Regions from separate parts of the Microbacterium sp. Cr-K20 genome, predicted to be linked through region 2. Evidence: predicted binding sites of a transcription regulator. Region 2 holds the regulator's gene; the other holds the start of a gene.
The links. Region 2 encodes LexA, which represses DNA repair genes until DNA is damaged. Its sites were predicted from a motif close to TCGAACANNTGTTCGA; they were not measured.
Positions count from the first base shown of each region.

Region 1: recA (recombinase RecA) is a predicted target of LexA. The motif match lies at 4,989-5,004, and genes of this name have one in related genera.

Region 1 is NZ_JARE01000047.1:85,278-100,520, reverse strand. It holds gene GZ67_RS0108585 (dihydrofolate reductase family protein) at 1-324, opposite strand, end outside; gene miaA (tRNA (adenosine(37)-N6)-dimethylallyltransferase MiaA) at 381-1,292, opposite strand; gene miaB (tRNA (N6-isopentenyl adenosine(37)-C2)-methylthiotransferase MiaB) at 1,289-2,836, opposite strand; gene GZ67_RS21205 (regulatory protein RecX) at 2,886-3,269, opposite strand; gene recA (recombinase RecA) at 3,743-4,792, opposite strand; gene GZ67_RS20385 (DUF3046 domain-containing protein) at 5,060-5,284, opposite strand; gene GZ67_RS0108560 (helix-turn-helix domain-containing protein) at 5,305-5,613, opposite strand; gene GZ67_RS0108555 (CinA family protein) at 5,755-6,243, opposite strand; gene pgsA (CDP-diacylglycerol--glycerol-3-phosphate 3-phosphatidyltransferase) at 6,240-6,818, opposite strand; gene GZ67_RS0108545 (DNA translocase FtsK) at 6,818-9,538, opposite strand; gene GZ67_RS0108540 (GNAT family N-acetyltransferase) at 9,612-10,106, opposite strand; gene GZ67_RS0108535 (ribonuclease J) at 10,171-11,847, opposite strand; gene dapA (4-hydroxy-tetrahydrodipicolinate synthase) at 11,901-12,878, opposite strand; gene GZ67_RS0108525 (SDR family NAD(P)-dependent oxidoreductase) at 12,930-13,691, opposite strand; gene GZ67_RS0108520 (dihydrofolate reductase) at 13,691-14,167, opposite strand; gene GZ67_RS0108515 (thymidylate synthase) at 14,164-14,973, opposite strand; gene GZ67_RS0108510 (thioredoxin family protein) at 15,092-15,243, shown strand, end outside.
Region 2 is NZ_JARE01000057.1:26,536-41,778, forward strand. It holds gene GZ67_RS0113540 (type II secretion system F family protein) at 1-763, shown strand, start outside; gene GZ67_RS0113545 (hypothetical protein) at 797-1,027, shown strand; gene GZ67_RS0113550 (TadE/TadG family type IV pilus assembly protein) at 1,029-1,430, shown strand; gene GZ67_RS0113555 (TadE family protein) at 1,420-1,854, shown strand; gene GZ67_RS0113560 (pilus assembly protein TadG-related protein) at 1,851-2,291, shown strand; gene GZ67_RS20240 (NUDIX domain-containing protein) at 2,305-2,598, opposite strand; gene GZ67_RS20245 (hypothetical protein) at 2,570-2,866, opposite strand; gene GZ67_RS0113570 (MFS transporter) at 2,863-4,116, opposite strand; gene prfB (peptide chain release factor 2) at 4,235-5,344, shown strand; gene GZ67_RS20835 (DUF2510 domain-containing protein) at 5,395-6,351, opposite strand; gene GZ67_RS0113590 (DUF2510 domain-containing protein) at 6,377-7,429, opposite strand; gene ftsE (cell division ATP-binding protein FtsE) at 7,614-8,756, shown strand; gene ftsX (permease-like cell division protein FtsX) at 8,753-9,667, shown strand; gene smpB (SsrA-binding protein SmpB) at 9,731-10,207, shown strand; gene GZ67_RS0113610 (dipeptidyl-peptidase 5) at 10,218-12,083, opposite strand; gene lexA (transcriptional repressor LexA) at 12,106-12,792, opposite strand; gene GZ67_RS0113625 (LysM peptidoglycan-binding domain-containing protein) at 13,083-13,451, shown strand; gene GZ67_RS0113630 (histidinol-phosphate transaminase) at 13,518-14,603, shown strand; gene hisB (imidazoleglycerol-phosphate dehydratase HisB) at 14,600-15,217, shown strand; gene hisH (imidazole glycerol phosphate synthase subunit HisH) at 15,214-15,243, shown strand, end outside.

The DNA.
Region 1 (15,243 bases), on a different contig from region 2:
ACCCGCGACGGCAGCGAGCATCTCGGCGTGCACGCTGCGCACGTCGTCATGCGTCAGCCGCACATCGGCACCCTCCGGGAGCGAGATCTCGCGGTGTGTGAACACCCAGGTGGGCTGCGTGTACCCCCATCGTCCTTCTTCGTGTCGCATCACCCACTCGTAGGTCGACGAACCCATCGCCAGCGCGCCGATGTTCTTCTCGAAGGCGTTGTAGCCCATCGGCCCGTCGGGGTCGACGTCTTGGGTCAGCAGCCAGTCGAGCGAATGCTCGTCTGTCGCGATGAATCCGTCGAGGCTGGATGCGGTGAAGAAGTGGGTGGCCATGCATCGAGCCTCGCACCTGCCTCCGACATCGCGACGGTCGATTGCGGCGCGCTGGCTCACTCGGCCAGGAGTGCCCCCACGTCCGCCGGAGCATCCCACCACTCCAGGTCGGGATACCGCTTGAACCACGACACCTGTCGACGGGCGTAGCGGCGTGTGAGCGCCTGCGTCTCGGCGATGGCTTCCGCCGCAGTGAGGGTGCCATCGAGCTGGCCCAGCGCCTGCGCGTACCCGATCGCTCTGGAGGCCGTGGCACCCCGCTCGAGGCCCTTCTGCCTCAGTGCAGCGACTTCGGTCAGTATCCCGGCCTCCCACATCCGCTCGACGCGATCATCCAGGCGGGAGACCAGCTGGGAGCGTTCGACGTGCAGGCCGATCAGCCTCGTGCGCTGCTGCCACAGCACGGGCTTCTCCGGCAGTGACGCGCCGTGGGTACTGCTCCCCTGCGCGAGCACCTCGAGAGCGCGGATAACCCGTCGGCTGTTGCGCGGGTCGACCTTCGCCGCTGCTGCCGGGTCCGCCGACCGGAGCCGATCGAGGAGAACGTCCAGCCCGTGCGACTCCAGCTCTACTTCCAGTCGCGCACGGATCTCGGGGTCTCGCGGTGGAAAATGGAACTCGTACACGACGCTCGAGACATAGAGGCCCGAACCGCCGACCAGGATCGCATCGCCTCCGCGTCGGTGGATCGCGCCGACCGCCTCTCGCGCTGCGGGCTGGTACCAGGCGACAGCCGCGTCCTGATCCACTTCACGAACGTCGAAGAGGTGATGCGGGATTCCGCGTCGGTCGGCGACAGGGAGCTTCGCCGTGCCGATGTCCATCCCACGATAGAGCTGCATGGCATCGGCGTTCACGACCTCGGCCGGGTTGCCGCGGGCACGGAGAGCCTCCGCCAGATCGAGCGCGAGGGCACTCTTCCCGGTTCCTGTGGCTCCGACTATCGCCCAGAGGCGCGGTTCGCTCACACTCCGACGCGAAGGGTGGGCAGACCGAGGGATACGGCGCGCGGGCCGCCGTCGGACGCCGAAGTCGGCACCGCGCACGATTCCGCCTGCGAGCGATCCCAGGCGTCACCCCCGCGCGTTCTACGGATGCGCAGCGGCGCTCCGGTCGGATCGTCGGCAAGCAGGTGGAAGGGGGCCGCATGGGTGACGCTGACCGTGACGATGTCGCCGGGCCGCGGGAGGTCCGAGCCGGCGGTGACCTCGAAGTGCACCAGACGGTTGTCTTCGGCACGGCCGGTCAGCCGGTGCGTCTCGGCGTCTTTCTTGCCGTCGCCGGTCGAGACGAGAACCTCGACCTGGCGTCCGACCTGCTTCTGGTTCTCCTCCAGCGAGATTCGCTCCTGGAGTGCGATCAGGCGGTTGTACCGTTCCTGGACGATCTCCTTCGGAACCTGATCCTCCATCGTCGCGGCGGGCGTGCCCTCGCGGATCGAGTACTGGAAGGTGAAGGCTCCGGAGAAGCGGGATTGCTCGACGACGCGCATCGTGTCTTCGAAGTCTTCGTCGGTCTCCCCCGGGAAACCGACGATGATGTCGGTCGTGATCGAGGCATTCGGGATCCGCGCACGGACACGATCGAGGATCCCGAGGAAACGCTCACTGCGGTACGACCGCCGCATCGCTTTGAGGATGCGATCGCTGCCGGACTGCAGCGGCATGTGCAACTGCGGCATCACGCTCGGGGTCTCGGCCATGGCGTCGATCACGTCATCGGTGAACGCGGCAGGGTGCGGACTCGTGAAGCGGATGCGCTCCAGTCCCTCGATTTCGCCGGCAGCGCGCAGCAGCTTTCCGAACGCCTGTCGGTCGCCGAACTCGACGCCGTACGAATTCACGTTCTGGCCGAGGAGAGTGACCTCGATGGCGCCGTCTTCGACGAGGAGGCGGATCTCGTTGAGGATGTCGCCGGGACGCCGGTCCTTCTCCTTGCCACGCAGACTCGGGACGATGCAGAACGTGCACGTGTTGTTGCAGCCGACCGAGATCGACACCCATCCGCTGTGCGCCGAGTCGCGCTTCGTCGGAAGCGTCGACGGGAACACCTCGAGCGACTCGAGGATCTCCAGCTCCGCATCGCCGTTGTGACGTGCACGCTCCAGCAGCCCGGGCAGCGACCCCATGTTGTGCGTGCCGAACACGACGTCCACCCAGGGCGCCTTGTCGAGAACTGCCTGCTTGTCCATCTGGGCCAGGCAGCCGCCGACCGCGATCTGCATACCTTCTTTACGACGCTTGACGGAGGCGAGATGTCCGAGGGTGCCGTAGAGCTTTCCGGCGGCGTTGTCGCGCACCGCGCAGGTGTTGATGATCACCACGTCGGCCTCGGCGCCGTCGAGTGCACGGACGTAGCCGGCGCTTTCCAGCGATCCGGAGAGCCGTTCGGAATCGTGCACGTTCATCTGGCACCCGAAAGTGCGCACCTCGTACGATCGCTGGCGTCCGTCTTCGTCGACGGCTGCGGACGAGGCGCTGATGATCGTCGGTTCGCTGCGCGGAATAGTCATGATCAACCCATTCTACGAGCCGTGTGGATGCGGATGCTGCGTCGCCCGCTCAGTCCGAATCGACGAATCGGACACCCGAGTTCGACGCAATCGAGCCGGTCTCCCGCAACGCCTGCTTGGCAGCCTTCATCGCGACGGAGCCGTTGTAGCCGCGTCGCGAAAGCTGTCCCACCAGACGCCGAAGGGCGGTGTCGTTGTCGAGTCGGCCCAACGAACGTGCCTTGCTGCGGGCGAATTCGAGGGCCCGTTCATCGTCATCATCCGGCAGTTCGTCGAGTGCAGCGTCGATCACGTCGCGAGGAATACCCCGTTGAGCGAGTGCGCGCGACAGAGCGACCCTCCCCTGTCCCTTCCGCTCGACCCCCGATGTCACCAGAACACCGGCAAGAGCGGCATCGTCGAGGTAGCCACGACGGCAGAAGTCGTCGATCACGTCGTCGATCACAGCGTTATCGAGCCCGTGCCCCCTCAGCGCCTGACGCGCTTCGGAGACCGAGAGAGATCGAGTCCGCAGCTTTCTCACGAGGGACTCCTCGGCCGCCGTGCGGATATCGTCGAGCTCTCCCGGCTCCTCAGCAATTCCCTGCGCGACGGGTGGGATCCCGAGCGCGTGAAGTCTCGGCGCGGTCTTCGATGTTTCCGACCCAGCTCGGGCTGATGCCCCACGCGCGGGATGACGGTCGCTGGGGCTGCCGGACTGGGGCCGACTTTCGGCGCGAGAGGTGCGCTCTCGCGCATCCCATGTGGACCGCCACTGGCCTGCGTCACCGGGGCCCGCGGAAGCGCCGTCTGAGAGGTCATCGCCGCCAGGAGCGACAGCAAGCGGATCGGCCTTCTTCACGGCGCGTCCGAAGAGCGGAATGATGGGGGCGATCCGGTCGGGATCGCCCCCACGAGTGTCACTCATCAGGCCGGACGACGCTCAGCGAGCTCGTCTGCTGCAGCAGGCACGGCGGCTGGTCCGCCGATGCCGAGCTTCTGCTTGATCTGCGTCTCGATCGCCAGCGCGATGTCGGGGTTGTTGAGCAGGAAAGTCCGTGCGTTCTCCTTGCCCTGACCCAGCTGGTCGCCATCGTAGGTGTACCACGAGCCCGACTTCTTCACGATGGCATGTTCGACACCGAAGTCGATCAGGCTGCCCTCGCGAGAGATACCGACACCGTAGAGGATGTCGAACTCCGCCTGCTTGAAGGGCGGGGCCATCTTGTTCTTCACGACCTTGACCCTGGTGCGGTTTCCTACCGCGTCGGTGCCGTCCTTCAGCGTCTCGATACGGCGGATGTCCATGCGGACAGAGGCGTAGAACTTCAGCGCCTTACCACCGGCGGTCGTCTCGGGTGATCCGAAGAAGACACCGATCTTCTCGCGGAGCTGGTTGATGAAGATCATGGTCGTGTTCGTCTGGCTCAGACCACCGGTGAGCTTGCGCAGCGCCTGCGACATGAGACGTGCCTGCAGGCCCACATGCGAGTCACCCATCTCGCCCTCGATCTCCGCACGAGGCACGAGCGCCGCGACGGAGTCGATGACGATGAGGTCGATGGCACCGGAACGCACGAGCATGTCGGCGATCTCGAGCGCCTGCTCGCCGGTGTCGGGCTGAGAGACGAGAAGCGCGTCGATATCGACGCCGAGCTTCGCCGCGTAGTCGGGGTCGAGCGCGTGCTCGGCATCGATGAAGGCTGCGATGCCACCGCCACGCTGCGCGTTCGCGATCGCGTGCAATGTCAGCGTCGTCTTACCCGAGGACTCAGGTCCGTAGATCTCGACGATGCGGCCACGCGGGAGACCTCCGACGCCGAGGGCGACGTCGAGGGCGATGGAGCCGGTGGGGATGACGGCCACGGGGGCGCGCTCATCGCTGCCCAGCCGCATGACCGAGCCCTTTCCGAACTGACGATCGATCTGGGCGAGTGCGGTCTCGAGGGACTTCTCGCGGTCGGCGGGTGATGGCATGGTCTGCTCCTTCTGCGCGCGTGGTGCCGCCTGTAGGCTGTCGCGGCTCTCCCGGTTGGGAGGAACTCTCCGACAAGGCGTAATGGCTCTTCGGCTTGTTTCCACCGTAGGAGAGGCCACCGACATCGACGCCGAGAGCTCGCATACCGTGGAGAACAGATTCCCTGAACCACTTGTGCAGAAGACTACGCCCGCTTCGAACAGATCTTCGACGACACGCCGATCATCACAGGTCGTGTCCCGTAACCTGCGGACACCCTCCAGGGCTCAACGCCCTCGCGGCTCCTGCCGTCCGACGCCGTGCCGACGGTTCTCCGGAACATCCATCTCTGCGCAGAGCGCCAACCAGATCTCCCGCGGCGGCGTGCCGTCTTCCAGAGCTTCGAGCGCCGTACGGCCACGCAAGGCTGAAAGCCCGAGGTCGTTCACCAATGACGAGGCTCGCGCCTGGAACTCGGTGTCGACGGCGCGAAGGAACTCGCTACGACGCATCGCTCACCCGCATGCGAAGCTCAGTGCAGCGAGAGCTGAGGCTCGACCGACGCGACGAGGTCGTCCGGAACGACATCCGGGAAGACCTGAATGCCCTCGAGTACAGAGATACGGTCCCCGACCTCACGCATGATCGTCGAGATGGGCACGTCGAGAGCATCGGCGACGGATGCGAGGATCTCGCTCGACGCCTCCTTCTGGCCCCGCTCGACCTCACTGAGGTAGCCGAGCGCCACCGACGCTTTGCTCGCGACCTGCCGGAGCGTGCGCCCCTTCTGCAGGCGGAAGTCCCTCAGCACATCGCCGATTTCCTGTCGTACAAGAATCATCGGAACCTCCTCCCCATGTGATCGTTCGAGGTCTCCCCCGATGAGACAGCCAGTCTAGTACCCCTGACCTGCCCGAAATCTACCCCTGCACTCTGTGGTTTGAATGTGAGCACATCCGTAATAACCGAGATCGGATCGTCACTATTCCTGGACGAACTCGAGCAATTCTTGGAGAGCCGCCACCACCGTCAGAGCACGGATCGAATCACGGTCACCCTGCAGGTGCAGCGCCTTCGTCGACGAGCCGTCGGGTGTCACGATCCCGATGTGCACCGTTCCCACCGGCTGGCCGTCGGGGGAATCCGGGCCGGCGATGCCGGTCGTCGAGACCCCGACGTCAGCCGGGACTCCGTCTACGTTCACGACGCGGCGCACGCCGTCTGCCATCTGCAAGGCGACCTGCGGGTGGACCGGCCCGTGAGCAGCGAGGAGCTCGGCATCCACACCGAGGACCGTCGCCTTGACCGGGGTCGCATAGGCCACCACACCACCGAGCAAGACCGCGGAAGCCCCCGGAACCGACACGATCTCGGCGCACAGCGCGCCGCCCGTGAGCGACTCGGCGACGCCCAGAGTCCAACCGCGGTGTGTCAGAGCCGACAGCAGTGCGGCGGCGCCCGCGCCGCTCATGCCTGCTTCTGGCGCGATCCGCGTGCCTGCGCGACGATGTAGTCGATCCCGCTCGCCACCGTGAGCACGAGGACAATGACCATCAGGATGAAGGTGATCAGCGTCCAGGCATCGAGGCCGATGAGGACGTGCAGGGGAAGCAACGCCCACCCGAGTGCGACCCCCTGGAACGCCGTCTTGATCTTGCCCATCCAGGCAGCCGCGACCACATGCTCGCTCGCGACCATGAGACGGTGGATCGTGATCCCCCACTCACGGATGAGGATGATGGCGACGATCCACCAGCTGACCTCACCGAGGATGGCGAGGCCGATGAAGCCCGCTCCGGTGAGCATCTTGTCGGCGATCGGGTCCCAGAGTTTGCCGAAGTCGCTGACGATGTCGTACTTGCGTGCGAGGTAGCCGTCGACCCAGTCGGTGGAGATCCCGACGATGAAGATGATGGCGGCCGCCCAGCGGAGGCCGGGCTCGGGGAGTCCGTAGGTGCCACCGAGCAGCAGCAGGACGAAGAAGATGACCGCCAGCGGGATACGCGCGACGGTGATGGCGTTGGGCAGCTGCCGAGGAATCGTCATCAGTCGCGCCCCGTCAGACCCCAGGCGTCTTCGTCGCCGCCGTCGGCCTCCACCTCGGGGAGTCCTTCATACTGGGCGGCGATCGGATCATGCATCTGAGGCATCGGCGGAACCGGAGGGGCTGCCGGAGCAGCCGGAGCCGGGGAGGCCCCGGGAGCATCGTCTCCGCGCAGCTTCGCCATCACCTGCGGGAGCTGCTCGGCCGTGGCCAGCACGTCGCGGGCCTTGGAGCCCTCCGAGGGCCCGACGATCTCGCGCGATTCCAGAAGGTCCATCAGGCGACCCGCCTTGGCGAAGCCGACACGCAGCTTGCGCTGCAGCATCGACGTGGAGCCGAACTGCGAAGAGACGATGAGCTCGGCTGCAGCGAGCAGAAGCTCCAGGTCGTCGCCGATGTCTTCGTCGACTTCCTTCTTCTTCGTCGGCTCCATCGCCTCCTGCACATCGGGTCGGTAGTCCGGCCGAGCCTGACGGGTGACGTGCTTGACGACGGCGTCGATCTCCTTCTCATCGACCCACGCACCCTGCAGACGGAACGGCTTCGACGATCCCATCGGCGAGAACAGCGCGTCGCCCTGCCCGATCAGCTTGTCGGCCCCGGGGCTGTCCAGGATGACGCGGCTGTCGGTGACGCTGGTGACGGCGAACGCCAGTCGCGAAGGGACGTTGGCCTTGATGAGACCGGTGACCACGTCGACGCTGGGGCGCTGCGTGGCGAGGACCAGGTGGATACCCGAAGCTCGCGCGAGCTGCGTGATGCGGACGATCGAGTCCTCCACGTCACGAGGCGCGACCATCATCAGGTCGGCCAGCTCGTCGACCACGACGAGGAGGTACGGGTACGGCTTGAGAACTCGCTCGCTGCCCACAGGGAGTTCGACTTCGCCGGCGCGCACGGCACGGTTGAAGTCGTCGATGTGACGGAAGCCGAACGACGCGAGGTCGTCGTACCGCATGTCCATCTCCTTCACGACCCACTGCAGCGCCTCGGCTGCCTTCTTCGGGTTCGTGATGATGGGCGTGATGAGGTGCGGAACGCCGGCGTAACTCGTGAGCTCCACGCGCTTCGGGTCGATCAGGACCATACGCACGTCCGCGGGGCGAGCCCGCATGAGCAGGCTCGTGATCATGGAGTTCACGAAGCTCGACTTACCGGAACCCGTGGAACCGGCGACCAGGAGGTGCGGCATCTTGGCGAGGTTCGCGATGACGATGTTGCCACCGACATCTTTGCCGACGCCGATGGTCATCGGGTGCGTGCTCTTCTGCGCGGCCGGCGACCGGAGGACGTCGCCGAGCGCGACCATCTCCTTGTCGGCGTTCGGGATCTCGATGCCGATCGCGCTCTTGCCGGGGATCGGCGAGAGGATGCGGACGTCGTTCGACGCCACGGCGTAGGCGAAGTTGTTGCTCAGCTGCAGGATCTTCTCGACCTTGACGCCGTGACCGACCTCGACCTCGTACTGCGTGACCGTCGGCCCGCGCGAGAAGCCGGTGACCTTCGCGTCGACCTTGAACTGCGTCAGCACGCTGGTGATCTGCTCGATCACCTTGTCGGTGGCCTCGGAGCGAAGAACCGGCGGCGGCCCTTCGACGAGGAGGCCGGGAGAAGGCAGGATGTACGGCGTCACGGGAGCCTGCGGACCCCGGTCGCCCGGACCGTCTGTACCGAAGCCGTCGAGGCCGGGAAGCTCCGGTGCCTCGCCCGTGTCGGAGGAATCATCGAGGAGCGCTGTGGTCTGCTGCTCGGCGAGCGAATCCGCGACCGAGCGAACCTCGGACAGCACCTCGGTGGCGGCGTCGTAGGGATTCTCGACGACGACCGCCTGGTCGTAGGCCGGAGTCGGGTCGGAGGTCGTGAGCAGCGCCGTGATGTCGTCGGATCCGAGAGTGCCCTCGTCAGGGTCTTCTTCCCGACCCGTCTTGTTGCGTCGCCACCAGGGCAGCACGTCGGGGTCGTCGACCTTGTCGGCCTCATCGATCGCGGCGGCGTCTTTGGCGGGCTTCTCCGGACGCTCGGCGTCGAACATCCAGGCGTAGAGATCGCCGAGGCGTCGACCGATGCGGTTCGGCGGTGTCTTGGTGAGGATCAGGATGCTGAGTGCGGTCAGCAACGCGAGCACGATGTAGGCAGGGATATTCGTGAGGTAAGTCAGCGGCTGCCCCACCAGCCACCCGAGCAACCCGCCCCCCGTGTTCAACGCCGTGATGTTCGGCTGGGGCTGTGGCTGTCCTCCGGCGACATGGCAGAAACCTGCCAGGGAGATCACGAACAGGCCGAAACCGAAGCCGATGCGTCCGTTGTCGTGAACCGACGCGGGGTGGCGGAACAGCCAACCGGCCAGCACCAGCAGAAGCAGGGGCATGATGAACGCCACTCTGCCGACGAGCAGCCCCACGGAGTAGGCACTGATGTTCTCGGCCACTTCGTTGCCGATGAAGACCCACTCGTTCACGGCGCCGAGAGCCGCGAGCAGCACGAGGAGGAACGGGAAGCCGTCGCGGCGGTCGTCCTTCTCCAGCGCCTCAGGCCCGAAGGCGCGGAAGAGCCCGCCGACGCCGTGGGCGAGTCCGATCCAGGCCCGGACTGCCACCGGAGGCTTGTCGGCCTCGTCGATGTACTTCTTCGGTGCGGGCTGGGCCTTGGGAGCCGTCTGCCGCTTGGGGCGCGACGGTGCGCTGGTCGACGCGCGCTCTGTCTTCGTGGTACTCCTGGCCATGCTCTCACGTTACGTCCAACAGCCGACATCTCCGCGTAATGACGCGGCTTTCCGTCGATCCTCGCGGAGGCGGCTACCTGGTGCGACGCGCCATCGTGTCTCGGGTCTCACCCTCCCCGACAATGGCGAATCCCTCGGCGCGATACAGATTGCGGGCGAAGTTGTCGCGCTCGACGCTCAGGCTGATCCTTGCGTGCCCCTCTGCGCCGGCGAGCTGCACTATGCCGCGCAACAGAGATCGTCCCACCCCCCGAGCCCGCCAGAGCGGGTGCACGCCGATGATCAGCTCGGGGACAGCGGCTCCGATGAAGCCGAGTCCCGGGGCGTTCTGCGGCAGGACCCGATACCAGGCAGCGCCGACCGGGATGTCATCGTCGCTGGTGGCGACAAGACCGTCGTCGGACATCCGCTTCCATCCCGCGAGATAGCGTCGATGATCCGCCGAAGTCAGCACTTCGTGTCTCGGGCGCACTCCCCCGGCGCGCCAGTTGGCGGCCTCGACGAGCATGTCGCCGAGGAACCTCGCATCCGTCTGCGCCGCCCTGCGAAGGGCAATGCCCCTGTCCATGACGTGAGCATAGAACCGGGGTGTTACGCCGGGATGACGGCCGACCGTGAATACCGGGCGGCCGTCACGCTTCGATGACGAGCGGGACGATCATCGGACGACGACGCAGCCGCTGGTTCACCCAGCGCCCGATCGTGCGTCGCACGACCTGCGACAGCGAGTGGGTGTCACGCACGCCGTTGCCCGCCGCCTCCTTGAGCGCCGCGACGATCTTCGGCGCGACGTCATCGAACACGGAGTCATCTTCGGCGACACCACGCGCGTGGATCTCGGGACCGGAGATGATGCGGCCGGTCGCGGCATCCACGACGACGATCACCGAGATGAAGCCCTCCTCGGCGAGGATGCGTCGATCCTTGAGGTCGGCATCGGTGACCGCTCCGACCGACGAGCCGTCGACGTAGACGAACCCGAGATCCAGCTGGCCTACGACGCTCGCCACGCCGCTCTTGAGATCGATCACGGTGCCGTTGGAGGCGATGATCGTGTTCGCCTCAGGGACGCCGGTTTCCTGCGCGAGCTTGGCGTTCGCGATGAGGTGTCGGTACTCGCCGTGCACCGGAAGGACGTTCTTCGGCTTCAGGATGTTGTAGCAGTAGATCAGCTCGCCGGCGGCGGCATGCCCGGAGACATGCACCTTCGCGTTGGCCTTGTGCACGACGTTGGCGCCGAGCTTGGTCAACCCGTCGATCACGCGGTAGACGGCGTTCTCGTTGCCCGGGATGAGGCTGGAGGCGAGGATGACGGTGTCGCCCTCGCTGATCTCGATCGCGTGGTCCATGTTCGCCATGCGGCTGAGCACCGCCATCGGCTCGCCCTGGGAACCGGTCGACATGTAGACGATCTTCTCGTCCGGGAGATCGCGCGCCTTCTTGAAGTCGATGAGGACCCCGTCGGGCACCTTCAGATAGCCGAGCTGCTCGGCGATGGTCATGTTCCGCACCATGCTGCGGCCGAGGAATGCGACGCGGCGTCCGTTGGAGTACGCGGCGTCGATGACCTGCTGCACACGGTGGACGTGGCTGGAGAAGCTCGCGACGATCACGCGGCGCGGTGCCTTGGCGATGACCTGGTCGAGAACCGGACCGATGGAGCGTTCGGTGGGAGTGAAGCCGGGGACGTCGGCATTCGTCGAGTCCACGAGGAACAGGTCGACGCCCTCCTCGCCGAGGCGGGCGAACGCGCGCAGATCGGTGATGCGGCCGTCCAGCGGCAGCTGGTCCATCTTGAAGTCACCGGTGGCGAGCACCATGCCGGCCGGTGTCCGGATGGCGACGGCCAGCGCGTCAGGGATGGAGTGGTTGACCGCGACGAATTCGAGATCGAAGGGTCCGACTCGCTCCTGCTCCCCCTCCTTCACGGTGAGGGTGAAGGCCTTGATACGGTGCTCCTTGAGCTTCGCTTCGACCAGCGCGAGCGTGAGCCCCGAACCGATCAGCGGGATGTCGCTCTTCAGACGCAGCAGATACGGAACGGCACCGATGTGATCCTCGTGGCCGTGAGTGAGCACGACGCCGACGATGTCGTCGAGGCGATCACGGATCGGCTCGAAGTCGGGCAGGATCAGATCGACGCCCGGCTGGTGTTCCTCGGGGAAGAGCACGCCGCAGTCGACGATCAGGATCTTGCCGTCGTACTCGAACGCGGTCATGTTGCGACCGATCTCGCCGAGACCGCCGATCGGGATGACCCGCAGCGTCCCATCAGCGAGAGCGGCCGGTTCTACCAGGGGAATGGACATGCTGTCTCCTCAGTCGGACACTCCACGCGTCCGTTCGTTCGTGGGGACGCGGCTCAGCGCGTCGTGCCGTGCACCTTCGGCAGGGCACCACCCGCAGCCGCGTTGCGGTCGGGTCGGAAGTTCGAGAAGTCGGCTCCGGGAACGTTCTTGACGAGGTCGAGCTCATCCTCGATGAGCGCGGCCTCCCATTCCTCGGGACCGACCAGGGGCAGACGGACGCGCGGGCTCGAGATGCGGCCGAGCCCGTGCAGGATGTACTTGGCGGCGACCGTTCCTGGGACGTGCGTCATGACAGCGCGCACGAGCGGCTCGAGCCGCTTGTGCTCGGCTGTCGCCGTGGCCAGGTCGCCCGCGTTCACCGCGTCGATGATCGTACGATACGGCGCGGCGGCGACGTTCGCCGTCACGCCGATGAGGCCGGTGGCCCCGATCGCGAGGTGCGGCAGCACATTGGCGTCGTCGCCGGAGAAGTACATCAGGTCGGTCTGGTTGAGCACGCGGCTCACCTCGGAGAAGTCGCCCTTGGCGTCCTTCACCGCGAGGATGTTCGGATGCTTCGCGAGGCGCAGGATCGTCTCGTACTTGATCGGCACACCGGTGCGCCCCGGGATGTCGTAGAGGATCACCGGGAGGTCGGTCGCGTCGGCGACCAGGCGGAAGTGCGTGAGGATGCCGGCCTGCGTCGGCTTGTTGTAGTAGGGCGTGACGATCATGATGCCGTCGGCGCCGGCCTTCTCGCTGGCCTTGTACAGCTCGATGGCGTGCGCGGTCTCGTTGGAGCCGCCGCCGGTGATGATCTTGGCGCGGCCTGCCGATACGGACTTGCCGACCTCGACGAGCTTGAGCTTCTCGGGGTCCGTCAGGGTCGAGGTCTCGCCGGTCGTTCCCGTCACGACGATGCCGTCCGCTCCCGCGGTGATCACGTCATCGATGTGCTTCTCGACGGCGGGCCAATCGACTTCACCGTCGGCTGTCATCGGAGTGACGAGCGCGACGAGAACCTGTCCGAAAGGGTTGCCCGAGTGCGTCATAGACCCAGCGTATCGGTTCGCGTCGAGGTCATGCGGACGCGGTGACGCTCGTCAGACGCGGCCTCGACGGGCGACGCCCGACGTCAGCGAGCTCGGCAGCACACGCGTCAACGCCACGATCGCCTTGTATCGCAGCGACGGGATGGACACGGACCTGCCACGGGCCGCATCGCGCAGCCCCGCACGGACCACGTCGCGGGCGTCCAACCACATGAAGGCGGGCACGCCCTCCTCGCCCACGGCGAGTCCCATCCGCTCGTGGAACGAGGTGTGCGTGAATCCGGGGCAGAGGGCGGTGACGCTGACTGCGTCGCGCGCATACTCGGCGTTCGCCCACCGACTGAAGCCGATCAGCCACGACTTGCACGCCGAATAGGTCGAGCGTGAGATGAAGCCGGCGACGGAGGCCACGTTGATGATGCGCCCGCCTCGTCCGCGCATGGACTGCAGAGCGGCGTGCATGAGACGCATCGACGCCTCGACGTGCACCCGGAGATGCCGCACCTCATCGTCGATGTCGTTGTCGGCGAAGCGGAGCGGCAACCCGAATCCGGCGTTGTTCACGAGCAGATCGACCGGATCCGCGGTGTCGCGCAGCCGTGCAGCGACGCTCTCGACCCCCGCAGCATCCGCCAGATCGGCGGGGAGCACCTCGACGGCGACCCCGTACTCACCGCGCAGCTCGGTCGCCAGCTGCTCCAGCGCATCCGCGGAACGCGCGACGAGGATGAGGTCGGCGCGACGGCGGGCGAGCTGGCGGGCGAACTCTGCGCCCAGTCCGGCACTTGCTCCGGTGATCAAAGCGGTGGGCATCAGCGCTCGTATCCGAGGAAGCGGTAGCGGATGCCGGTGCGGGAGGTCTGCCACTCCCCCTCGTCGACGAGTCGCCACCCGGTCTTGGCCGGCGCGTACGCGTCCCCGTCGACATCGAGATCGAGCTCGGTGACTTCGAGCCGGTCGGCGTCGCCGATCACCTGACGGAAGATCTCCGCGCCGCCGATGATCCACACCCGGTCCAGGCCGCGGACGGCTTCAGCGACGGTGGCGGCGCGGCGGGCACCCTCCTCCGACCAGTCCTGCTGGCGGGTCACCACGATGTTGTCACGGCCGGCCAGCGGACGGAATCGTTCAGGGAGCGAGTCCCAGGTCTTGCGCCCCATCACCACCGGCGTCCCGAGCGTGACGTCCTTGAAGTGCGCCAGGTCTTCGGGCACGTGCCAGGGCATGCCACCCTCGGCGCCGATCACGCCGCCGTGGGCTTCGGCCCAGATGAGCCCGACCCAGGTCATACCGCCACCGCCGCGCGGATCGGGGCGTGATGCTGATAGTCCTCGACCACGAAGTCCTCGTAGCGGTAGTCGAGGATCGACTCGGGCTTGCGCGCGAATCGGAGCGTCGGGTATTCGAACGGCTCACGGCTCAGCTGCTCGCGCACCTGCTCGACGTGGTTGTCGTAGACGTGGCAGTCGCCGCCCGTCCATACGAAGTCACCGGGCTCGAGCCCCACCTGCTGCGCGATCATCATCGTGAGCAGGGCGTAGGAGGCGATGTTGAACGGCACCCCGAGGAACATGTCGGCGCTGCGCTGATACAGCTGGCACGAGAGCTTGCCGTCCGCGACGTAGAACTGAAAGAGCGCGTGACAGGGAGCGAGCGCCATGTCGGGGATATCAGCCGGGTTCCACGCCGACACGATGAGCCTGCGCGAATCGGGCGAACGCCGGATCTGCTCGATCACCTCGGAGAGCTGGTCGATGCTGCCGCCGTCAGGCGTCGGCCACGACCGCCACTGCACACCGTAGACCGGCCCTAGGTCGCCGGACTCGTCCGCCCACTCGTCCCAGATCGTGACGCCGTTCTCCCGCAACCAGCCGACGTTGGAGTCGCCCTGCAGGAACCACAGCAGCTCGTAGGCGATGGATTTGAAGTGCACGCGCTTCGTGGTGATGAGCGGGAAGCCCTTCGACAGGTCGAAACGGATCTGTCGACCGAAGACACTCGTGGTCCCGGTGCCCGTCCGATCCGACTTGTGCGTGCCGGTCTCCAGGACATCGCGGAGCAGGTCTTCGTAGGGCGTCGGGACGGCTGCACTCATGACAGCCACGATACCTTCCCAGCCCCGGGCACGGGCGGAGCCACCGCGTTGGGGCCGGGGTTCGTCATGCTCGGAAACATCGGCATCGGCACCCCGACGGAGCACGTACTCTCGACACATGTCGCCCGCTCTCGCCCTCGGAGTCGCCGTGGCGCTCCTCGCGCTCGCGACGATCATCGGCATCGTCCTGCGACGTCGAGACGGACGGCGACGCGATGGCGGGACGCTTCGATTCGACCCCGCGGATGTCGTGTCGGCGGAACTCGGCTC
Region 2 (15,243 bases):
GCTCGCGGGCACACTGCCCGCGAACGCCCGAACTCTGTGGGGCGGGCTGCGGGACGTGTTCGAGCGCATACTCGGAGGCGGAGAGGTGCTTCGGCGGCGGCTCTCCCAGGCCGGTGTTTCGATGGAGCCGGCGACGTTCCGTGGCAGGCAGTTGGGCTGGGCGCTCGCCGGCATCGGGGCCGGCGCCGTCGTTCTGATCGTGCTCGCCCTGACCGGACGGCTGTCCGTTCCCACAGGCGTCATGCCGTTGCTGTGCGGCGCCGCCGCCGCGACCGCGTACGATCTGCAGCTGTCGGCACGGGCCAAGGCGCGCCGCGTGCGTCTCACCGATGAGCTTCCGACGACCCTGGAGTTCCTGGCCCTGTGCCTGTCGGCAGGCGAGGGGTTCCTCGATGCTCTGCGTCGTGTGGCCGCTGTCGGCTCCGGCGAGCTGACCGGCGAGCTCCGTGGCGTCGTGGTCGCGGTCGGCACCGGGTCGCCGCTCGCCGATGCGCTGACCGAGATGGCGAGACGCCTCGACCTGACCGCGCTGTCACGTGCCGTCGACCAGGTGATCGCCGCCCTCGAGCACGGTGCACCGCTCGCCGCCGTGCTGCATGCGCAGGCGGGAGACGCACGGGAAGACGCGAAGCGAACGCTCATCGAACAGGCAGGGCGCAAGGAGATCCTGATGCTGCTGCCGCTCGTCTTCCTCATCCTCCCGCTGTCGGTGCTGTTCGCCGTCTACCCGGGACTCTTCATCCTCCGACTCGGTATCGGCTGACCGGCCATGACGATCAGCCATGAAAGGACGACCATGTTCGCACCACGACAGGACACCCGTCATCTTCAGGGCACCCGGCGACGCCCGTGGCGCTCGGTCGCGAGCCGCGTCGACGCGTTCGCCCGCGACGAGACCGGAGACGTACCCGGCTGGGTGCTCGTCACGCTGATGACGGCCGGACTGGTCGTCTTGATCTGGGCTGTCGCCGGCCCTGCGCTGACCGCACTGTTCGAGCAGGCCATTCAGCGCGTCTCCGGGCTCTGACATGCGCGTCGCGCGGTCACTCGCCGACGACCGGGGATCCAGCCCCGTCGAGTTCCTGCTGGTCGGGACGCTCCTCACAGCGCTGACGCTCGGAGTCCTCCAGCTCGCGCTCGCCGTGTACGTGCGCAACGTGGTCCACGACGCGGCCGTGGAGGGCGCGTATCACGCGGCCCTCGCCGACACGACTCAGGAGGAGGGGATCGAGCGCACCCAGGAGGTCATCACCCGGGCGATCGGTGCGTCGTATGCCGAAGACGTCCGGATCGGCTCCTCGGGCGCTCGAGGGCAGGAGACCGTCGACGTTCGAGTGCGCTCGACCTTCCCTCTGCTCGGACTGATCGGCGTACCTTTCGCGATGGAGGTGGAGGCGCATGCACCGGTGGAGGCGTTCGGTGATCGATGACGCCGGTTCCGCGGCGCTCGAGTTCATCACCGTCGGAGTGATCCTCCTGGTGCCGATGATCTACCTCGTCGTCGCACTCGGAACGATCCAGGAGCAGATTCTCGGAGCGGAGGCGGCCGCTCGCCACATCGCCCGCGCCATCGCGCAGGCTCCCGACGCCGCGTCGGCCGCGGCACGCGGCGACGTCGTGCTCGCACAGGTGATCGACGAGTACGGGCTCGATGCCGGCGCGGTCGATCTCACACTCTCCTGTCGCCCCACGGGCACCGAATGCCCTTCTGCCGGAGCGACGATCATCGTCACCGTCGCCACGCGGGCGCGACTCCCGCTGGTGCCGGAGATCCTCGCCTTGGACCGATCCACCGCGGTGCCCGTGCAGGCGCAATCCGTGCAGAAGATGTCGAGGCTGTGGGGCTCGGAGTGAGCGGCCGCAGTATGCGCGGAGCGCGGGCGGCCGGCATGGGCGATGACGGCAGCACGCTTCCGTTGATCCTCGGCTATGTGCTCCTCACCCTGGTGGTGATCTTCGTGTGTGTCTGCGCCACCGATCTCTATCTCGCGCAGAAGCGACTGGACGCGCTCGCCGACTCCGCCGCGCTCGCCGGGGCGGACGGATTCACCGTGCAGGCGATCGATGGTGCGGTTCGGGCCGAGCTGACGGATGCCGCGGTGACGGAGCAGGCGGCCGAGTTGGTGAGTGCATTGCCGGGGGAGGCGTCACTCGTCTCGGCCAGGACTCCGGACGGGGTGTCTGCGCGAGTGACCGTGGCGGCCTCGTGGCATCCGCCCCTGTTGTCCCCGTTCGTGCCCGACGGCGTCCGCCTGGAGTCCACGGCGACCAGTCGCACCGCGCTGCGTTGACGAGCGAGTCGGTTCAGCGGGGATCGCGCAGCTGCGTGAGCAGACCGTCGAGCCGGGGTTCGAGCTGTGGTGGTATCGCGGTAGGCAGCGCGTCGACCGGCCACCAGCGCAGATCCTCGGATTCGTCGCTGACGGTGAGCACTGCATCTCGATCGACCACGACGGCGATCCCGATGTCGAGGTGCGAGACGCACGCACCGAAGCGGGAGGACAGCCCATGGTGGTCGAGGTCGTACGCGAGGGGAGCGGCCGGTGGGTCCGTCACGATACCGGTCTCCTCACGCAGCTCCCGCAGTGCTGCGCTCACGACAGAGTCGTCGCCGCGCTCGACGTGACCCCCCCGGCTGCACCCAGAACTGTCCCTTGCGGTGGAAGACGAGCAGCGTGTGTTGCAGCGAGGCGTCGAAGACCACGCACGAGGCGGTCAGATGATCCGGACCTGAGCCGCGATGCACCGGCCCCCGGGCCTCCCCGAAGAACGAGGCGAAGTCCGCGTGTGCGCGGCGGTCACGCTCGGAGCGGGGCACGAACGTCGAGACCAGACGATGGGCATCGGCCGTCAGATTCGTGATCATTCCGCACCCTCGTCGGTCGGGTTGTCGTTCGGTCGCTCCCGCGGCACGAACCTCGGTATCCAGCGCACGAACCCTGCCGCGCCGACGAGACCGATCACACCCATGGCGGCCGCGGCGAACGGCAGCGCGGCGACCGCGGTTATCGCCGAGACCAGCAACGGCGCGAGCGCACCGCCCGCATCGGTCAGCGTCCGCCAGGAGCCCAGGAAGGCGGCCGGCTCGCGCTTCGGGGCCACGTCCGCGCCGAGAGTCAGCAGGATGCCGCTGGACAGGCCGTTGCCGACGCCCAGCACCGCCGCGAACATCCCGAACCACAGCACCGCGGCGTCGGCATCGTGCGTGAATGACAGGGCGAGGAAGCCGGCACCCATCAGCACCATCGCGGGCATCGCCGCCCACAACCGCCCGAAGCGGTCCATCACCTGGCCGCTCGCGTAGAACAGCGCGAAGTCGATCGCCCCGGAGACGCCGACCACGAGGGCGATCGTCGAGGCATCCAGTCCCAGCGAGAGTCCCCACAGAGGGAGCACGACCTGTCGGGCGGATCGGACGGCGGAGAGTGAGGCGGCGGCCAGTCCGAGGCGCCCGAGCACCGCGCGCTGTCGCCACATGGTCTGGAAGATCCCCAGCCGTTCGATCGTCGGGATGGATCCGCTCACGGCCTCACCAGAGTCCTCCAGATAGCGCTCGTGAGTGGTCGACGGAAGGGGAGCGATCGCTTTCTCGGGGTCGGGCCCGAAGAGGACCAGCACGACCATCACGACGAGGCAGCCCAGGAAGAACCAGATCGCCGCACTCTCGCTGCCGAAGACCTGCAGGAGCCCGGCGGCGACGAACGGCCCGATGAAAATTCCGAGGCGGAAGCTGCCGCCGAGCAGCGAGAGGGAGCGCGCACGGAAGGCGACCGGCACGCGGGTGGTCATGAACGCGTGACGGGCGAGGCCGAAGGCCGCCGCGCAGATGCCGAGCAGGAACACCGACGCCGCGAGCACGCCGAGCGAGGGCGCGAACACCATCCCGATCCCCGCGATGATCGCGATCACGCCGGCGATCACCATCGTGTACCGCTCGCCGATCCTGCCCACCGCCCATCCGGCAGGGAGGTTGCCGCACAGCTGGCCGATCACCAACGCCGACGCCACGAGCGCGGCGAACGCCACGTCTGCGCCCATGGATGCCGCCAGCACCGGGATGAGCGGGATCACGGCGCCCTCGCCGAGCGCGAACAGGACCGTCGGCAGGTACACCATGGGTCCGAACTGTCGAAGGACCGCCGATGCACTGCTCACGTCTTCACGCTACTCCGGCCGATGTGCCGTCGAAGACGAGGTCCCCGTGCGTGCGGGCGGCACGTTAGGCTGAGGTGTCATGCTCGAACTAGATCTCTCCGCCGAAATCCAGGCGCTCAGGCACACCTTCGGCGACATCAGCGAGGTCGTCGATGTCTCCCGTCTCCGCGACGACATCGCGCGTCTCAGCGAGGAGGCCGGTGCCCCCGACCTCTGGGACGACACCGAGAACGCGCAGAAGGTCACCAGCGCACTCAGCCACCGTCAGTCCGAGCTCGCCCGCATCACCGGCATCGCGCAGCGTCTCGACGACCTCGAGGTGCTCGTGGGTCTCGCGAACGAGATGGGGGATGAGGAGTCCGCGCAGGAGGCTCGCACCGAACTCGCCTCGCTCACCGACCTGATCAACCAGCTCGAGGTGCAGACTCTGCTCGACGGCGAGTACGACGAGCGCAGCGCCATCATCACCATCCGCTCCGGTGCGGGCGGCGACGACGCCACAGACTTCGCAGAGATGCTGATGCGCATGTACCTGCGCTGGGCCGAGCGGCACAAGTACCCGGTCAAGGTCATGGACACCTCCTATGCGGAGGGCGCGGGCATCAAGTCGGCGACGTTCGAGATCGACGCGCCCTACGCGTTCGGCACCATCTCGGTCGAGGCCGGCACACACCGTCTGGCCCGAATCAGCCCGTTCGGATCCGCCGACAAGCGCCAGACGTCGTTCGCCGCGGTCGAGGTCATCCCGCTGATGGAGGAGGCGACCGAGGTCGACATCCCCGAGAACGACATCCGCGTCGATGTGTTCCGCTCTTCCGGCCCCGGCGGTCAGTCGGTCAACACGACCGACTCCGCTGTGCGCCTGACGCACCTTCCGACCGGCATCGTCGTGTCGATGCAGAACGAGAAGTCGCAGATCCAGAACCGCGCCGCCGCCATGCGCGTGCTGCAGACCCGCCTCCTGCTGCTGCAGAAGGAACAGGAAGCAGCCAAGAAGAAGGAGCTCGCGGGCAACATCACCGCGAGCTGGGGTGACCAGATGCGCTCGTACTTCCTCTACGGCCAGCAGCTGGTGAAGGATCTGCGCACCGGCCAGGAGTCGGGCAACCCGGCTGCCGTGTTCGACGGAGACCTGGATGACTTCATCTCCGCGGGCATCCGCTGGCGCAAGCGCAAGATCGAAGACTGAATCCATGAAGAAGGCCCCGGATCACTCCGGGGCCTTCTTCGTGTGACTCGTCAGTATTTCGCACCCTCGAGAGTGCCGGTCACGTCTTCATAGCTGTACAGGATGCACTGGACGGTGCGATCGTCTGCGCGGGCCCAGGAGGTCTCCGTCGGCTGATAGGTGTAGAAATCCAGCACCGAGTCTTCATAGGCGATGCCGACGTATGCGTCGAAGTGCGAGGCACAGCCGTCCCATGCCGCTTCGCCGAGAGCATCGTCGCCGGGGAACGCCTCTTCATCGACCTCGAAGATGAAGTACACCTCATCCGTGTGCGGCCGCTCACACGGGACGACGGGCAACTCGTAGATCTGACCCGTGTCCTCGTAGTCGACGAACGGCAGGCAGTCGCCGACCTCGAGCTCGGCGAAGGGCACCATCTCGGCACCCTCGATCGGCGCGGGGTCCGTGCGCTCCTCGGCGCTCGCAGCGGCGTCGGCCGGGGCCGAGACGGTCGCGAGCAGCAGCAGCGACACGGCGAACGCCAGGAGCGCTCCGATCGCCGACACCACCAGCCCCGTGATCCCCGGCCACTTGCGGCCGCGGAGGAACAGGGACACGAGCGACAGCACGAATCCGACGCCGAGAAGCGCCCAGCCGACGATCGAGATCACCGGGATGCAGGCGCACACGACGCCGACGACCACCACGGCGAGACCGATGATTCCGAGCACCGAGACTCCGGGCGCGGGCGGCTGCGGTGCCGGCGCACCCCACGCCCCGCCGGGTGCTCCGACGAGGTCGGGCGCGATCATCCGCTCGGTCGACACCCCCGACGAGGGCAGCGTGTAGGGCGGGGTGAACGGCGCTGTGCCGGGCGACGGCACGGCGGAGGCAACCGGCTCGACCGACGGTCGTTCCGGGGCCACCGGCGCACCGTCGGAGGTCCGCACGTGCGCGGTCCACTGCGTGCCGTCCCACCACCGCAGGCTGCCGGAGCCGTCGTCATACCAGCCGGCAGGCGTCGTCATCAGATGGTTCCGCTCGTCCGACGGCTCAGGGGACGAAGCACGCGGTGATGGCTTCGGTGTCGCCCAGTACCTCGGCGAAACCGTACGCGGCGTCGACATCCGTCAGCGTGCCGTCGCTCTCCGCGATCGCGCGCAGCGTCGAGTTGTCGAGCTCGGACTCGACGAGAAGGTCCGAGAGGCACGTGATCTGCGGCTCGGTGTAGCCCTCCGTGCCTTCGGCGGCCAGGATCGCGGTCAGTCCGACCGCCACCTCGGCCGAGGTGGGACGCGTGCCGTCGTCGGCGCTGTCCGTCCCGTCGGTCTCGCCCGGCTCGGTGGCTTCGATCGACGGCGAGGAGCTGGGCAGGTTGTTCATCTCTTCACTCGCGTTCTGGGCGATAGCGAAGAAGAAGACGAAGAACATCACGGCGCTGATGATGCCGCCGACCACGGAGAGGATCAGGCCGGCGATCCCCGGCCACTTCTTCCCCTTCAGGAAGAGCGAGATGAGGGAGACGATGAAGCCCGCGCCGAGGAGGATGAAGCCGATGAAGCCGATCAGCGGGATGAACGCCAGGATCGTGCCGACGGCCGACAGTCCGAGTCCGACGAGTCCGAGCACCGACAGCTTCTTCGGAGCTTCCGGCTCGGTCTGCACGTACGGGGCAGCTGCGGGATAGCCGGACGGTGCGCCCGCGCCGGGGTATGCCGGAGCCGCGCCCGGGTAGCTCGACACGGGCTGTTCCGGCGTGGCCGTCGGGGAGTAGTCGGGCGCTGCCGGAGCCGCGTAGGCGGCCACGTCGTCGCCGAGCGGTGTGGTCGCGGCGGTCGGCGCCTCGGCGGAGGTGCGGATCACGGTGTCATCGGTGGACGGTGCCTCCGGTGCGTCATAAGAGGGCTCCTCGTCGACGGCGGGAGCGTCGGTCACCGGTGTCTCGATTCCGGTCGACGCCTCGGCGGCATCCGGTGCCACCGGTGTCGACTCCGCATCGGCTGCGGCGGTCGCGTCCGGAGCGAAGTGCTCCGTCCACTGCTCACCGTCCCACCACCGCTGGCGTCCGCTGCCGTCGTCGTACCAACCTGCAGGTGTCGTGCTCATGGGTCCCCCTCGAAGACGATTCGGCCGCTCCATGGTGCGACCGCACCCTTATGTATAGCAGTGGCCGGTGACTTCGCAGGGAGTTCCTGATGGGGAGCAATCCCCATGCTCTCCGGATGCGGACGCGCCGGTGCGGGGTGTCGCTCGCGGTCAGCAGGAGGGGCGCGCTTAGGCTCGAACCGTCATGATTCGGTTCGAGAACGTCACGAAACGCTACCGCGGGACGTCGAAGCCCGCCCTCTCCGGTGTCGACTTCGAAGTGCAACGCGGGGAGTTCGTCTTCCTCGTCGGCGCCTCGGGCTCCGGCAAGTCCTCCTGTCTTCGTCTGATCCTGCGCGAAGACGTACCGACGGCAGGCCGCGTCGCCGTGCTCGGCCGGGATCTCCGTTCGCTCGCCAACCGCAAGGTGCCCTACTTCCGGCGCCACATCGGTTCGGTGTTCCAGGACTTCCGCCTCCTGCCGTCGAAGACGGTCTACCAGAACGTCGCCTTCACCCTGCAGGTGACCGGCTCTTCGCGCGGATTCATCCAGCAGGCAGTGCCCGAGGCGCTCGCGCTCGTGGGACTCGACGGCAAGCAGAAGCGCATGCCGCATGAGCTGTCCGGCGGCGAGCAGCAGCGCGTCGCGATCGCTCGTGCCCTCGTCAATCGTCCGCAGGTGCTGCTCGCCGACGAGCCCACAGGCAACCTCGACCCTGCGACCTCCGTCGACATCATGCAGCTTCTCGCGCGCATCAACGCCGGCGGCACGACCGTGCTGATGGCTACGCATGAGGCCGGCTTCGTTGACCAGATGCAGCGCCGGGTGATCGAGCTGCGCGACGGCGAGATTGTGCGTGACGAGGTTCACGGCGGATACGGCGACACCTCCAACATCCCGCGCCTCGTGCCGGAGAAGGTGCGCGGTGCTGCCGCCGCAGCGGCGTTGACGGCGGTGCAGGAGGTCCAGCGTCAGACAGCGGACCTCTCCTCGGTCCGCGCTGCCTTGGCCGAGGAGCTCAGCTCCCAGCGGAAGGCCGCCGCAGACGAGCGCGCCTCGGATGCTCCGGCAGGTGCTCCGCAGAAGGCCGAACCCCCGCGCACGGTCGAGCCACCGGAGCCGAGCGCCGTCCCGGCGACCGGCGCCATCGCCGCTGTCGTGGAGCCGCCGACCGTCGTGGAACCACCGGCCGTCGTCGAGCCGCCGACCGTGACGGAGCCGCCGGCGGTCGTCCGACCTCGCACGCACCCGATCACCCTGCCCACCGTCGATGTCGCCGAGCTCGGAGTCGCAGATCGCCTCGGGCTCTCCGACGAAGACGACGAGGAAGTGGGCCCGACCTCATGAGAATCGGACTCATCCTGACCGAGGCCCTGGGCGGTCTCCGACGGAACATCTCGATGGTCATCTCGGTGATCCTCGTCACCTTCGTCTCGCTCACCTTCGTCGGCGCGGCGATCCTGATGCAGTCGCAGATCGGCGTCATGCGGGGTTACTGGGCCGAGCGTGCCCAGGTCGCCGTGTACATGTGCTCCGCGGTCTCGGAATCCGACACCTGCATCGACGGAGCCGCGAGCGAGGAGCAGGTGGCCGCGGTCCGGGCGCAGCTCGAAGGCGACGCGCTGGCACCGCTCATCAGCTCGCTGACCTTCGATACCAAAGAGGACACGTACGCCAAGCTCGTCGAGCAGCTCGGCGAGGACCAGGCGAGTGTGCTCACGCCCGACCAGGCATTCGAGGTCTTCTTCGTGACGATGAAAGACCCGGGGCAGTCGCAGGTGCTCGCCGAGGCATTCAGCGGCCAGGCCGGAGTGGAGCAGGTCAAGGATCAGCTCCAATACCTCGAACCGCTGTTCTCCGCTTTGACCGTCGCGACGTATATCGCCGTCGGCATAGCGGTGCTCATGCTGATAGCGGCGACCCTGCTGATCGGGACGACGATCCGGTTGTCGGCGTATGCGCGTCGCAAGGAGATCGGCATCATGCGCCTGGTCGGCGCTTCGAACCGGTTCATCCAGACACCGTTCGTGCTCGAAGGCGTGTTCGCGGCGTTCCTCGGCTCGGCGCTGGCCAGTGCCGCGGTCGTCGCCGGCATGCATTTCGGGGTGAACGGCTACCTGCGAGGCCGCGTCCCGTTCATCACGACCTGGGTGACGATGCAGGACGCGATGCTCGTCGTCCCGGTGCTGATCGGCATCGGCGTCGTCCTGGCCGCGTTGTCCGCCGGCTTCGCGATCAGGCGTTGGCTCCGTACCTGATATCCTGAAAGGCTGCTCGGTCGGAACGATCGATCGAGCTCATCACGGCAACAGGAGAGCATCATGCCCAGGGAACGCGGAGAGAAGGTCGTCGCGACCAATCGTCGCGCACGTCACGACTACACGATCGAGAAGTCGTACGAGGCGGGGATGGTGCTCACCGGCACCGAGGTCAAGTCACTGCGTCAGGGGCGCGCCAACCTCAGCGACGGTTACGCGTTCGTGAAGGGCAACGAGGTCTTCCTCGATTCGGTGCACATCCCGGAGTACTCCCAGGGGCATTGGACCAATCACTCGGCGAAGCGGATCCGCAAGCTGCTGCTGCATCGCGAGGAGATCGCCAAGATCGCGCATGCCGTCTCGGCGGGTGGATACACCCTGATCCCGCTGAAACTGTACTTCTCCGATGGGCGGGCGAAGGTCGAGATCGCCCTCGCCAAGGGAAAGCGCGAGTACGACAAGCGGCAGACCCTGCGCGAACGTCAGGACACCCGCGAGGCGGATCGTGCCATGCGCCTGCGCAATCGCGTGGGCGAGTAGCGACCGGTCGTCACAGCGTCGGCTCGAAGCCGAACACGCGGCCGAGGAAGATCAGTTCACGCTCGAGCGCGTCGATGATCGTGTCGGCACTGCGGAACCCGTGCCCCTCAGCGGGGTAGAGGACATACTCGTGGTCGACGCCTCGGGCGGCCAGCGCGTCTCTGATCGCCTCGGACTGCGAGGGCGGGACCACTCGATCTTCTCCGCCCTGCAGCAGCAGCACGGGGACTCCGATGCGATCCGCGTGGGTGAGTGGTGATCGTTCGACGTAGATGTGCTCGTACTCGGGGAGAGGCCCCACGAGACCGTCGATGTACGACGCCTCGAAGTCGTGCGTCTCGGCGACCAGCATCCGCAGATCGGCCACGCCGTAGCGGCTGATCCCCGCGGCGAAGGCCCCGCCGCGCACGAGCGCGGACAGCACCGTCCAGCCGCCCGCGGATCCACCGCGGATGGCGATGCGGGACGGGTCGGCGAGGCCGGCATCCGCGAGGCCCTGTGCGGCGGCGATCACGTCATCGACGTCCACGACGCCCCATCGGCGGTCCAGGCGTTCGCGGTAGGCGCGTCCGTAGCCGGTGGAGCCGCCGTAGTTGACGTCGAGCACGCCGATTCCCCTGCTCGTGTAGAACGCGTTGGCGGCGGAAGCCGCGCCGGTGACGTGCGCGGTCGGTCCGCCGTGCACCAGCACCACGTACGGGGGGAGCTCGTCGGCGGGGGCTGTCGCGTCGGGGTTCGCCGGGGGGTAGGCGAAGGCGTGCACGACTCCGTGCCTTCCGTCGACCTCGATCGGCACAGCGCGCGGCATCCATTCGGCATCGACGGGCTCACCTCCGCGCACGGCGACGGTCGCGCCGGAGTCCACATCGATGCACCACAGGCCGGCGGTCACGCCGGAGCCACTGCCGGAGAGCAGCACGCGCGACCCGTCCACATCGTCGATGCTCACATGGCCGTCGGCTGGGATATCGATCGGGCGTGCGGCACCGTCCGGTGAGATCAGGACGACCTCGTCGCGCCCGTTCGTGCGGACGGCGACGATCCGTCCGTCGGCGAGGGGTCGATACCAGCGGTTGCCGAGCACCCACAGCCCGTAGCCGGTGTCGGCATCGGTCGGGCTGAGCGCGCGCGGTGCGCCGACCGGCGAGACTCCGTCGAGCTCGATGCGATGCAGGCCCCAGCGGTCGTCCGGATCATCGGCGAACATCAGCTCCGTCTCGCTGAGCCACTCGGGCTGCAACGCCGCTCGAGCGGGGATCTCGTGCACGTCGCTGCCGTCGCTCTGCGCGATCTGCAGCTGCGAGGCCTCCCAGGGCATCCGTCCGCGGTTCCAGGTGATCCAGGCGACGCGGCCGCCGTCGGGCGAGAGTGCGGGGTGAGCGAAGAAGCCGTCGCCCTCGACGATGACTCGAATTCCGGACGCGTCCTCCGCGGCGGAGCCGTCGATCGGGATCTCGACGATCGCGCGGGTATGCGGCGCGGCCGACAGATCTTCGCGCACGGCGAGCAGACGGCCGTCTTGCACGCGGAGGCCTCCGTGCGATGGCCCCGCCGGTGTCAGCGGGACGGGCTCGGCACCGGCGACCAGTCGATGGACACGCTGATCGCCGGCATCGACGAAGTACAGGATGCCCGTGGAATCGGCGGTCCATGCCCCGCCGCCGTACTCGTGTACACGAGAGCGAGCACTCCAGGGCGCCGGGAGCATCTCGGCTCCCGAGGAGCTTCGCACCGTGACCCGCCCCTTCTCGGCGGGCACGGATTCTCCCCACCAGATCTCGGAGCCGACGAAGCGCGCCCCGTCGATGCGCGGGGACGATGCCGCGACGGAGGCTGCGGAGAACGGAGAGGGCCAGGAACCGTGAGGCGACGACATGCTCCGAGCCTATGGTCTGAACTCAGACGGCGCGCAGCACCGCCACGACCTTACCGAGCACCACGGACTCGTCGCCGAGGATGGGTTCGAAGGAGGAGTTTCGGGGGAGGAGCCAGGTGTGGCCGTCGCGACGGCGCAGCACCTTGACCGTGGCCTCGCCGTCGAGCATCGCGGCCACGATCTCGCCGTTCTCCGCATTGTTCTGCGAGCGCACCACGACCCAGTCGCCGTCGCAGATCGCGGCGTCGATCATCGACTCGCCCGAGACCTTGAGCATGAAGAGGTCTCCCTTGCCCACCAGTTGACGGGGGAGAGGGAAGATCTCCTCCACCTGCTGATCGGCGGTGATCGGCACGCCGGCGGCGATGCGACCGACCAGGGGCACGAGCGCCGCGTCGCCGACCGGAGTCGCCACGTCGGCGGGGTTCTCGCCGCTGGCGCCGGGGAGATCGATCAGGACCTCCATGGCACGTGTCTTGCCGGGGTCGCGTCGCAGGTAGCCGCTCAGTTCGAGTTGACCGAGTTGGTGGGTCACGCTCGACAGGGACTTCAGGCCGACGGCGTCTCCGATCTCCCGCATGCTCGGCGGGTAGCCGTGATGAGCGATGGAGTTCTGGATGACCTCGAGGATCGCCATCTGCTTGGGGCTCAGGCTCTTGCGGCGTCGCGTCCGCGGTGCCTCCGACTCGGGGGCCGAGTTCTCGCTCATGGTGCTCCTTAAGTGCGGTGTTCCGACGTCGCTCTTCGAATGTCGGAGGCCCGTGGTGTGGTGTTCTCATCGAAACCGTATCCGAGAAACGGCCCGATCTGGAAGATCTGTTCGAGCGTGTCGGCAGAATCGTGCATCCGGTTTCGAAGACAACTTGACAGATGTTCGAACTCGAAGATATCTTCGGTACGTAGCTTCGCATTCACGGCTCCCGGCCGAGGCGGGAATGCGAACGCTACGCCAACTTCCCCGGCAGCTTCACCGCTCCGGGACAGGCTAAGGAGCACCACATGAGCAGCATCGGCTTCAGCACCGCGGCAGTCATTCCGGCGTCGACCCGTCCTACGACGCGACTCCGTCTGACCACGCGCGGTCGCGCCGTGCTGCTGGGGTTCGCCTCCGTGCCGCTCGCGATCGGCATCGCCTTCGCCGCACTCAGCGGTGGCAGTGCGATCGCCTCGGGCGCAGACACGGCAGCCGTCAGCGTCGAGACCGTGACCGTCATGCCCGGTGACACTCTCTGGTCGATCGCCACCGGTGTCGCCCCCGGTGCCGACCCGCGCGACGTCATCGGTGAGATCAGCCGCATGAACCTGCTGCGTGGCGGTGAGCTCCAGATCGGCCAGACGCTCGCCATCCCGGCCCAGTACGTGGATTGATCCCGTCGCGCCCGAGCTGCGGCAACTTTGCGTCATCGACTCGGGGTGCCGCTTAACATGGGAAGGGTGACCCTCTCCCTCAACGATCTCCCGCTACGCGACGATCTTCGCGGACTGACTCCGTACGGCGCTCCTCAGGCACCGCTCCCGATCGCCCTCAACGTGAACGAGAACACGCATCCCATTCCGGACGCGGTGGCGAGCGACATCCTCGACGACATCGCGCTCGCGATCCGTGATGTGAACCGTTATCCCGACCGGGAGTTCACCACTCTTCGCGAGTCGTTCGCAGAGTATCTGGGTCACGGCCTCACCCCGGAGCAGATCTGGGCGGGCAACGGCTCGAACGAGGTGCTCCAGCACATCCTGCAGGCCTTCGGCGGCCCCGGGCGCACGGCCTTCGGTTTCGCTCCGACATACTCGATGTACCCGCTCATCGCACAGGGCACGGGCGCGCGGTGGATCCCCGGGACGAGGCAGCCCGACTACACGATCACACCGGAGGAGGCAGCGGAGCAGGTGCGCACCGCGGACCCCGACGTGATCATCCTGTGCACCCCGAACAATCCCACCGGCACCCCGCTCGGCCTGGACGTCGTCGAAGCCGTCTACGAGGCGGCGCGGGGCATCGTGATCGTCGACGAGGCCTACCAGGAGTTCGCACCGCACGACGCGCCTTCCGCGCTGACACTCCTCGAGGGGCGCCCGCGCCTGGCGGTCTCCCGCACGATGAGCAAGGCCTTCGCCTTCGCCGGTGCGCGGGTCGGGTATCTGGCGGCAGATCCGACGTTCATCGATGCGCTGCGTCTGGTGCGCCTGCCCTATCACCTGAGCACGCTCACGCAGGCTGCGGCCGTCGCCGCTCTGCGCAACTCCGACGTGATGCTCGGCATGGTCGAGGAGATCGTCGAACAGCGCGACCGCATCACCGCGACCCTCGAGGCGCTCGGATATACGCCGCACGAATCCTGGTCGAACTTCGTCCTCTTCGGCGGCATCGCCGATCCGCGTGCGACGTGGCAGCAGCTCTTCGACCGCGGCGTGCTGGTGCGTGATGTCGGCATCCCCGGTCACCTCAGGGTCAGCGCGGGCACCGAGGCCGAGACCACCGCGTTCCTCGATGCTCTGGCCTCGATAGGATCGGCATCATGAGCACCCCGTCATCGACCCCGCGCACCGCGAGCCGCGTGCGCAGCACGTCGGAGTCCACCGTCGAACTCGAGCTGAACCTCGACGGCACGGGGGCGAGCCGCATCGACACGTCGGTGCCGTTCTTCGACCACATGCTCACCGCTTTCGCGAAGCACTCGCTGACCGACCTGACCGTGCGCGCTTCGGGCGACACGGACATCGATGCGCACCACACCGTCGAAGACGTGTCGATCGTGCTCGGACAGGCGATCCTCGAGGCGCTGGGCGACAAGTCCGGCATCTCCCGCTACGGCGATGCGCTCGTGCCGCTCGATGAGGCGCTCGCGCAGGCGGTCGTCGACATCTCGGGTCGTCCGTACCTCGTGCACACCGGCGAGCCCGCCGGATTCGAGCACCACCTCATCGGTGGGCACTTCACCGGCTCGTTGGTGCGTCACTCTTTCGAGGCGATCACCTTCAACGCCGCGCTGACCGTCCACGTGCGTGTGCTGGGCGGCCGCGACCCGCACCACATCGCCGAGGCGGAGTACAAGGCTTTCGCCCGCGCGTTCCGCCAGGCCAAAGCACTCGATCCGCTGGTCGACGGGATCCCGTCCACCAAGGGCGCACTGTGAGCGCGATCCCCCGCGTCGCCGTCTTC